Regions from separate parts of the Streptomyces sp. NPDC036984 genome, predicted to be linked through region 3. Evidence: riboswitches for the same ligand, from Rfam matches in the RefSeq annotation. Region 3 holds a riboswitch; each other region holds the start of a gene.
The links. Region 3 has a riboswitch for cobalamin ahead of ACZ7DL_RS15540 (cobalamin biosynthesis protein). Riboswitches for the same ligand answer to the same signal wherever they lie in the genome.

Region 1: linked by a shared signal. The riboswitch ahead of ACZ7DL_RS00430 (ribonucleoside-diphosphate reductase subunit alpha) and the one ahead of ACZ7DL_RS15540 (cobalamin biosynthesis protein) in region 3 are both predicted to bind cobalamin.
Region 2: linked by a shared signal. The riboswitch ahead of metE (5-methyltetrahydropteroyltriglutamate--homocysteine S-methyltransferase) and the one ahead of ACZ7DL_RS15540 (cobalamin biosynthesis protein) in region 3 are both predicted to bind cobalamin.

The regions. Positions count from the first base shown of each region.
Region 1 covers NZ_JBVJRL010000001.1:90,401-93,665, reverse strand. The annotation lists gene ACZ7DL_RS00430 (ribonucleoside-diphosphate reductase subunit alpha) at 1-1,843, opposite strand, end outside; cobalamin riboswitch at 1,972-2,095, opposite strand; gene ACZ7DL_RS00425 (GNAT family N-acetyltransferase) at 2,148-2,654, opposite strand; gene mctP (monocarboxylate uptake permease MctP) at 2,730-3,265, opposite strand, start outside.
Region 2 covers NZ_JBVJRL010000013.1:57,198-60,462, forward strand. The annotation lists gene metE (5-methyltetrahydropteroyltriglutamate--homocysteine S-methyltransferase) at 1-1,839, opposite strand, end outside; cobalamin riboswitch at 1,993-2,216, opposite strand; gene ACZ7DL_RS23300 (DoxX family protein) at 2,386-2,940, opposite strand; gene ACZ7DL_RS23305 (trypsin-like serine peptidase) at 3,167-3,265, opposite strand, start outside.
Region 3 covers NZ_JBVJRL010000007.1:63,666-66,930, reverse strand. The annotation lists gene ACZ7DL_RS15545 (cobyric acid synthase) at 1-343, opposite strand, end outside; gene ACZ7DL_RS15540 (cobalamin biosynthesis protein) at 340-1,284, opposite strand; cobalamin riboswitch at 1,388-1,527, opposite strand; gene ACZ7DL_RS15535 (CU044_2847 family protein) at 1,732-2,097, shown strand; gene ACZ7DL_RS15530 (nSTAND1 domain-containing NTPase) at 2,078-3,265, shown strand, end outside.

The DNA of each region.
Region 1 (3,265 bases), on a different contig from region 3:
CGATCGAGGCGATCGTGGCCGTCGGCGCGATGGCGAGGAGCAGCGAGTTGCGCATGCCCGTCCGTGCGATGCGCGCCCGGAGGGCGTCCCAGCGCTCGGGCCAGGTGAGCTCGGTGTCGTAGTGGTCGGGGTGGAGGACTCCGCGGGCGGAGCGGGTCTGCTCCCAGGCGGGCAGCGGGCCGTTGCGCTCGGCGAGGTCGGCGGACGCCTCGTAGGCGGCGAGCATGATCCGCTCGGCGATGCGCGTGGACAGCGCCTTGGCCTCGGCGGAGTCGAAGGGCAGACGCAGCTTGAAGAAGACGTCCTGGAGGCCCATCGCGCCCAGACCGACCGGCCGCCACTTGGCGTTGGAACGGCCCGCCTGCTCGGTCGGGTAGAAGTTGATGTCCACCACCCGGTCGAGGAAGGTCACGGCCGTACGGACGGTCTCGTCCAGCCGCTCCCAGTCGATGTCCCCGTCGGCCACGAAGGCGCCCAGGTTCACGGATCCCAGGTTGCAGACGGCCGTCTCGCCGTCGTCGGTGACCTCCAGGATCTCCGTGCACAGATTGGAGGAGTGGATGACGTTGCCCGGCTGCGCGGTCTGGTTGGCGGTGCGGTTGGCGGCGTCCTTGAACGTCATCCAGCCGTTGCCGGTCTGCGCGAGCGTGCGCATCATCCGGCCGTACAGGTCCCGGGCCGGCATCGTCTTCCTCGCCAGGCCCGCCGCCTCGGCCTTGCGGTAGGCGGCGTCGAACTCGTCGCCCCACAGGTCCACCAGCTCGGGCACGTCGGCGGGGGAGAACAGCGACCACTGCTCGTCGGCGTTGACCCGGCGCATGAACTCGTCCGGGACCCAGTGCGCCAGGTTCAGGTTGTGGGTACGGCGGGCGTCCTCACCGGTGTTGTCCCGCAGCTCCAGGAACTCCTCGATGTCGGAGTGCCAGGTCTCCAGGTAGACCGCCGCCGCGCCCTTGCGCCGCCCGCCCTGGTTCACCGCGGCGACCGAGGCGTCCAGGGTCTTCAGGAACGGCACGATGCCGTTGGAGTGCCCGTTGGTACCGCGGATCAGCGAACCGCGGCTGCGGATGCGGGAGTACGACAGGCCGATGCCGCCGGCGTGCTTCGACAGCCGGGCGACCTGGTGGTAGCGGTCGTAGATGGAGTCCAGCTCGTCCAGGGGCGAGTCGAGGAGGTAGCACGACGACATCTGCGGGTGCCGCGTGCCGGAGTTGAACAGGGTGGGGGAGGAGGGCAGGTAGTCGAGGCGGCTCATCAGGCGGTACAGCGCCGCGACCTCGTCCACGGAGCGGGTCGTGTCGTCCTCGGCCAGACCGCTCGCCACCCGCAGCATGAAGTGCTGGGGCGTCTCGATCACCTTGCGGGTGATCGGGTGGCGCAGCAGGTAGCGGCTGTGCAGGGTGCGCAGGCCGAAGTAGCCGAACCGGTCGTCGGCCGCACCGTCGATCAGCGCGTCGAGCCGCTCCGCGTGCAGCCGGACGAAGTCCGCGGTGCGGTCCGCGACAAGACCCTCGCGGTGGCCGACCTCGACCGACTCGGTGAAGGACGTCACGCCCTGTGAGGCGGCCTCGTCCCGGATGGCGAGGGTCAGCAGCCGGGCGGCCAGCTTGGAGTAGGCCGGGTCCTCGGAGATCAGGCCCGCCGCGGCCTCCGTGGCCAGCTCCCGCAGCTCCGCCTCGTCGGCCCGGGCGGACCGGCCGCGCAGCGCGGCGGCGGCGACCCGGCCCGGGTCGGCGTCGGGCAGGTCGGCGGTCAGCTCGGTCAGGGTCCGCAGCAGCACGGCACCGGGACCGTCGGTCTCCAGCTCGCTGACTGAAGCCGGGTCGGCTGGCGCGATGGTCACGTGGGGCTCTCCCTCGCTCGGCACGGGGCCCGGCGGAGGGCAGGGGGCAGCCACGAGCGCGCACGGCGTCGCGTCCACCGGCCCACTCCACGAGGCCCGGACGTTCAGAAACCCACCCGGGCCGGACGGCCGGGTGTGCGCTGTCGGCAGGTCGTCGGACTCAACAGGCGCGCAGATACGCGCAGGTACACCGTTGCGGGACAGTTCCGGACTCGCACCGGATTCCCCTGCGGCGACAGCGAGGACGAGCATACATCTAGTGCCGGGCTGTCGTGTCACCCCCAGATGTTGTGTCGTGCCGGTGTCAGAGCGTCAACTCGTAGGTGGCGAGAGTGATGTCGTCGAGCTCCGGCATCGGATTCCAGTCCCGTTCCGGAACCCGCACGAAGCCCAGCCGTTCGTAGATGCGATGGGCGGCGTGCATGGTGCGCTGGGTCGACAGGACGACGGCCGTGCAGCCCTCCGCGGCCCGTGCGCGCTCGACACAGGCCCGCACGAGCGCCTCGCCGGCACCCTGGCCGCGGGCCGCCCGGGCGACCGCGAGCATCCGGATCTCCGCCTCCCCGGGCCGCGCGATGTCGGCCATGGGGCCGCCGGAGGGGACGAAGGTGACTCCGCCGAGGAGGGCGCCGTGGCGCGTGGCCACGAGTACGTCGGCCGCGGCCGCCCTCTTGGCCACGTCCCGCAGTTCGCCCAGGTACCGGTCGCTCTCGCCGAAGTCGAGCAGGCCGTCCTGGAGGTATGCCTGGGCGGTGAGCTCTCCCAGGGCGTCGTATTCGCCCGGTTCGGCGGGGCGGATCAGGATGTCCATGGTCTGAGTGTGCAAGCAAGCGGGCCGCCGGAAACGTGCTTTCCGGCGGCCCGCTGCGGGTGGTGCGGGGGGCTGCTAGTGGCCGGCGCCCGCGGTGGCCGAGGGCAGCTCCACCTGGACCCCGGGATCGCCCGCGTCCGCCGTGTAGTCCTGCGGCCGGGTCTCGTCCAGGCCCTCGGGAGCCTTGACGGCCTTCAGGACGACGGTGAGGACCACGGTCACCACGACGTTCAGGACGAACGCCGTGAGACCGATGTAGCCGATCTCGCCGATGCCGGGGATCTCCTTGGCGTTGCCGCCGAAGTGCTTCTGCGTCGGCGAGGCGACGCCGTACGCGGCGGCCGTGCCGTAGATCATGCCGGCCGCCCAGCCGGCCAGCAGCGCCCAGCGGTGGAACCAGCGGGTGAACAGGCCGCCGACCAGGGCCGGGAAGGTCTGCAGGATCCAGACGCCGCCGAGCAGCTGGAAGTTGATGGCCACGGTCTTGTCCATGGTGAGGACGAAGACCAGGGCGCCGACCTTCACCAGCAGGGAGACCAGCTTGGAGACCTTGGTCTCCTGCTCCGCCGTCGCGTCCGGCTTGATGAAGTCCTTGTAGATGTTGCGGGTGA
Region 2 (3,265 bases), on a different contig from region 3:
CACCTGGATCACCGACGTACCGGCCGCCTCCAGGTCGTTCACTTCGTCGCGCAGCGCGAGCGCGACCTGCCGGGCGGTGTCGCCGAGGGGCTGGTCGTCGCGGACGAAGGACCAGGCGAGCATGGTGACCGGGCCGGTGAGCATGCCCTTGACCGGCCGGTCCGTGAGCGACTGGGCGTACGTCGTCCAGCGCACCGTCATCGGCTCGGGGCGCGCGATGTCGCCGGCGAGGATCGGCGGGCGGACGTAACGGGTGCCGTAGGACTGGACCCAGCCGTGCTGGGTGGCGAGGCAGCCGGTCAGCTGCTCGGCGAAGTACTGGACCATGTCGTTGCGTTCGGCCTCGCCGTGCACCAGGACGTCCAGGCCGGCCTTCTCCTGGAAGCCGATCACCTCCCGGATCTCGGCCTGGACGCGCTCCTCGTAGCCGGCCTGGCCGATCCGGCCCGTGCGCAGATCGGCGCGGGCGGTGCGCAGTTCGCCCGTCTGCGGGAAGGAGCCGATGGTCGTGGTCGGCAGCAGCGGCAGGCCGAGGAGCGCGCGCTGGGCGGCGGTGCGCTCGGCGTACGGCTGGGAGCGGCGGGCGTCGGCCCCGGTCACTGCCGCGGCGCGGGCCCGGACGGCCGGATCGTGGGTGATCGGCGAGCCGGCGCGGGAGGCCAGATCCGCCCGATTGGCGGCCAGTTCGGCGGCGATCGCGTCGGTTCCCCGGGCGAGGCCCTTGGCGAGCGTGACGATCTCCCGGGTCTTCTGCCGGGCGAAGGCGAGCCAGCGCAGGATCTGCGGCTCGATGTCGCGTTCCACCGTGGTGTCGAGCGGCACGTGGAGGAGGGAGCAGGAGGCGGCCACGTCCACCCGGTCCGCCAGCCCCAGCAGGGTGCCGAGCGTGGCGAGGGACTTCTCCAGGTCGTTGACCCAGATGTTGCGGCCGTTGACGACACCCGCGACCAGACGCTTGCCGGGCAGACCGCCCACGGCGGCGAGGTCCTCGAGGTTGGCGGCAGCCGCCTCGGTGAAGTCCAGGGCCAGGCCCTCGACCGGAGCCTTGGCCAGCACGTGCAGAGCCTCGCCGAGCCGGTCGAAGTAGGAGGCCACCAGCAGCTTCGGCCGGTCGGTGAGGGCGCCGAGATCCCGGTAGGCGCGGGCGGCCGCGTTCAGTTCGGCCGGGGTGCGGTCCTGGACCAGGGCCGGCTCGTCGAGCTGCACCCACTCGGCGCCGGCCGCGCGCAGGTCGGCGAGGACCTCGGCGTATGCGGGCAGCAGCCGGTCGAGCAGGGTGAGCGGGTCGAAGCCGGCGGCCACGCCCGGGGCGGGCTTGGCGAGCAGCAGGTAGGTGACGGGCCCGACGAGGACGGGACGGGCGGTCAGGCCCAGGGCGAGCGCCTCCCTCAGCTCCGCGACCTGCTTGCCCGAGTCGGGGCTGAACACCGTGCCCGGGCCGAGTTCCGGCACCAGATAGTGGTAGTTGGTGTCGAACCACTTCGTCATCTCCAGCGGCGCCACGTCCTGCGTGCCGCGCGCCATCGCGAAGTAGCCGTCCAGGGTGTTCGCTTCGACGGCCGCCCGGTGGCGGGCCGGGATCGCACCGACCATGACGGTGGTGTCCAGGACGTGGTCGTAGTACGAGAAGTCGCCGGTCGGCACGTCACGGATGCCGGCCGCGGCGAGCTGCCGCCAGTTCGAGCGGCGCAGTTCGGCGGCGGTGGCGCGCAGGGCGTCGGCGCTCACGCGGCCCTTCCAGTAGCCCTCGACGGCCTTCTTCAGTTCCCGGTGCCGGCCCTGGCGGGGGTAGCCGTACACGGTGGCCCGGGCTGCCGCGGCTGCGGACTTGGTGGTCACGGAGATCTCCTTCGCGAGATGAATCCCTGAGATCCCGGGGACGGGACGAGAGCGCGAAGGGGTGACGAACCGCACGGCAGCAGCCTGTGGCCGTCCGCTCGGTGTGTACGCCGACCCGCCCTCGAGGTCACCGGGATGTCCGCGCACGAGTGATGCGCGCGCGGGCAGTTGGCAGGTCTTCGGACTCGCGGGCACGTCCTCACGACATGAGGACACCTACTGGCCGTCGCTTCCCGGGCCCTGTACGTCGGACCCAGTGCGTATGACGGCGGTCGTTCCCGCTCACCGCTGCGGGGCAGTCCCGGAATTCCACCGGGTTCCCTCTTACGACGCATCCCGCCTGGCGGACGGGGCGAACCAGCTGCACGGGCCAGCCTACGGGGCCGCTCGGGATGGCGTCCGGTCACGTGCGGTGTTCGGAGGGTGACGTGGGACACGGAACGGGCTCGGGGCGAACCGATCGCGGCCCGACGACCCCCGGGGCCCGGTGACTTCGCCGTTCCGTGCGGTCACAGGCCGTGAGGCCGACCGTGCGAGAACGGGCCGTCACAGACCGAGCGTTATCGCCGCACCGACACCCCCGAGCCCCAGTGCGAGGGCGGCTTCGGGCCAGCCGCCGGTGCCCCAGCGGAAGAACCGGTCGAGGGCCAGCCGGCCCGGTCCGAGAGCGGCGACGGCCAGGGCGACGACGGCGATGCAGACGTTGTACTCGACGCCGCCGTCCCCGTCCCACAGCCCGTGGGCCGCGGTGACGGTCACCATGGCGTTGATCATCACGCCGATCAGCGCGGCGGCGGCGAGGGGGGTGAACAGTCCGACGGCGAGGCCGAGGCCGCCGAGGAACTCGGAGAGGCCGCCGATCACGGCGAACACCTTCCCCGGGTGAAAGCCCAGGTCGGCGAGGCCCCGGCCGGTGGCCGTCAGACCCGGCCCGCCGAACAGGCCGAAGAGCTTCTGGGCGCCGTGTGCGGCCATGAGCAGCCCGAAGGTCAGCCTGATGAGCAGCAGACCCCAGTCGCCGGCGGCCGCTCCCGGCCCGGGGCCCTGTCCTGCTGCCGGTCGCGCGGGATTCGCCGGCCGGTCCGTGGTGCGCTTCGTCATGTGAGTGCTCCGGTACGGACGCCGAAACGGGCGTCGGCCGGCCTGTCCGGGCTTCCGGCTCACCGGTCGGCGGTCGACCTGCGCCCGGCCGTGGGGCCCCTGCCGCCCCTACCGATCCTTCCGCACCGGCAGTGACCTCGCACATCGGGCGGAGGACCGGACTGCGGCAGCGCGCGCCCGGCGTGACGCGGCTGCCGCTGTGCCCGGTCCGCGGACCGGGCGGACGCTACGACGCCTGGGCCTTGTCGTACAGGGCCTTGATCACGTCACCGAAGTACGGACCGAACATCCGGTTCGGCAGGAACGTGTAGCCGAAGCTGTTCAC
Region 3 (3,265 bases):
TGCCGAGCAGTCGCTGCTGGCGCCCGCCGTGGTAGCCGCGGGCGCTCAGCTCCCCGACCGGCTTGCCGAGCAGCACCACCTGGCTGCTCTGCTCGCCGCCGGGCTTGAGCAGCACCGGGTTCATCAGCGCGGTCGGCTCGATGCGGCAGGCCTGGGCCTGCATCGCCTGTGCCCGCCCGATCTCGGCGCCCTCGCGGGTCACGAACGAATTGAGGGACATGTTCTGCGCCTTGAACGGCGCGACCTTCACGCCCTGGCGGACCAGCCAGCGGCAGATGCCGGCCGTCACGACGCTCTTGCCGGCGTCCGAGGTGGTGCCGGCGACGAGGAGACCACCGTTCACTTCCCACGTCCTTTCAGGAGTCGGCGTGCGGCGAGCGTGCCGCCGAGGGCGAGCAGGGCGACGCGACGGGAGAGCCGTACGGCCCGGTCGATGTCGGTGACCCGGACGGCCCGCCCCGCGGCGCCGTTGAGCACGGGGCGGTGTTCGACCCGGCCGCCGTAGGACAGGGTGCCGCCGAGGCGTACGCCGAGGGCGCCCGCGAACGACGCCTCCACCGGCCCGGCGTTGGGGCTCGGGTGCTGCGCCGCGTCCGCCCGCCACGCCCGCACGGCGCCGCGCGGATCGGGCCCGGCCAGGACGGCGAGTACGGCGGTCAGACGTGCTCCCGGCCAGCCGGCGAGATCGTCGAGCCGGGCGGACGCCCAGCCGTAGCGAAGGTGGCGGGGCGACTTGTGACCCACCATCGCGTCCAGGGTGTTGACCGCCCGGAACCCGAGCAGCCCCGGCACCCCGGCCACGGCGCCCCACACGAGGGCGCCGACGACGGCGTCGGAGGTGTTCTCGGCGACCGACTCGACCACGGCCCGGGCGATACCGTCGGCGTCCAGCGCCTGCGGGTCCCGGCCGCACAGATGGGGCAGCCGGGCCCGGGCCGTCTCGACGTCCCCGGCCTCCAGCGCACGCCCGATGGTGCGGGCCTCCCGGGCGAGCGAAGTGCCGCCGACGACGGCCCAGGTGGCGGTGGCGGTCAGCGCGACGGAGGCGATGCGGGAGGGGCGTACGACGCGTGCGGCCAGCGCCCCGAGAGCGACGGCGCCACCGGCGCACACCGTGGTGTGCAGGGCGCCCCAGCCGCGGTGGTCGTGCCACAGTGCGCGTTCCACGGCCCCGGCCGCCCGGCCGAACGCGGCGACCGGATGCCCGCGGCGCGGATCGCCGAGGAGCAGGTCACCGAGGAGGCCGGCGGCGGCGCCGTACGCGTACGTGCGATCGGCACCCATCGGCTCAGCCGGCCGTGGGGACAGGAGCGGGCCTGGTACTGGTCCTCGATCGGCAGCCGAGCATGTCGATATGTGTCCTCACTCAGGGTGTCCGCGCCCTGGTTCGACGTGAATCGGCGGTGAGAGTTCCTGGCTCCCGGGGTTCTACCCCGGTGACAGTGGCGGGACCGCGCCGGATTCGCACCGGCTTCCTCTCCTGCCGCCGTACATGGCCTGGGCAGTCCACCACGCGCCCGGAACGGCCGTCAACTTGCCTTTGACCTGGGATGCCGGACTGTGCTGAGGCCCACACCGCTAGCACGCCGAGGGGCTCCGGGGGGCCGGCTTGCGGCAAAACCGCTCGCAGGGACGGCATTCACCCAACCCCCTTGTGCTCACGCACAGTGAACAACTCCAATAGCGCGTACGCCTCATAGGGGGCGCAACGGACGCGGGAGGGGACGCACGGTGGCGTACGTGGGCGAGATGCTGCTGGACGACGGCCAAGTCGTGCTGCTGGAGGTGGCCGGCGAGGGCCCGGTGGGCGTGCAGCGGGTCTCGCGGGGCGGTGTGGTGGCCGGGTCGGCCGCGGAGACCCTCCAACAGGCCCTGGCCCGGGTGCGTCCCGCGCTGGGCGCTCTGGTCACCGAGGCGCGCGGGATGGCGAGACCGCCGGAGTCCCTCACCGTCGAGTTCGGCGTCACGGTGAGCGCCGAGGCCGGGGTGGTCGTGGCGCGCGGGTCCACCGAGGCGCACTTCACGGTGAGCATGCAGTGGGCGAACGCGGACCCGTCGGACATCCCGGGACAGCGTGATGGCGAAGGCCGGCCCTGACGACGAACTCCCGCGGGGGATCGCCCGCTTCTGGAGCGAGGACGGCCGCGTCACCGGCACCGGCTTCCTGATCGCGGAGCGGACCCTGGTCACCTGCGCGCACGTCGTGGCGAGCGCGCTGGGCGGCGACGAGTCGGCCCCGGCGGCGCCGACGGCCGCGGTGTCCGTGGACTTCCCGCTGCTGAACCCGCCGTCCGCGCGCCGGGCGGCGACCGTCGCGCACTGGCGCCCGGTCACCGAGGACGGCGGCGGCGACATCGCCCTGCTGACCCTCGCGGAGACCGTCCCTGGCACGGCACCGGTCCGCCTCGCGGGCGGCACCGGGGTGTGGGGCCACCCGTTCCGCGTCCTCGGCTTCCCGCACCGCACCGAGGACCACGGGGTGTGGGTGCGCGGCCGCCTGCGCGCGCCGGTCGGCAAGGGCTGGACGTCCATGGAGGCGGCCTCCGGCTCGCCCGCGATCGCCCGGGGCTTCAGCGGATCGCCGGTCTGGGACACCGCGCAGGGCGGGGTGGTGGGGATGACCGTCGCGGTGGAGACGGGCGCTCCGGCGGCGACGGCGTACCTGATCCCGGCCGCCCTGCTGCTCGGCCTGGACCCCGCCCTCTGCCCCTCTCCCTTCCGCGGCCTGGAACCCTTCCGCGAACAGGACGCCCACGTCTTCTTCGCCCGCCGCGCCGACAGCGCACGCATCGCCGACGCCGTCCGCACCCACCCCTTCGTGCCGGTGGCCGGAGCGTCGGGGGTCGGCAAGTCGTCCCTGGTGCGCGCCGGGGTACTGCCCCTGCTGCGGTCGGCCGGCCATACGGTGACGGACTTCGCCGGACAGCCGGACACGGACCCGGTCCACACCCTGGCCGCCGCCCTGGCCGGCCAGTTCCCGGCGGCCCGCGACCTGGCCCGCGACCTGGCCCGGGAACCGGCCGGCGGCGCCCGCGCCCGGACGGCGGTGCTGCTCGGCGCCCGCATCCTGGAACACGCCGGTACGGCCGGACACGTCGTCCTCCTCGACCAGTTCGAGGAGACCGTCGGCGCCCGCCCCGCCGACGCCCGCGCCCTGCTCGACGTCCTGCTGCCGATGACCCGGGCCTGCCACCCGGAGGGCCGCCGCTTCCGGGTGCTGGCCACCCTGCGGTCGGCGTCCCTGGAGGAACTGGTCACGGACGGC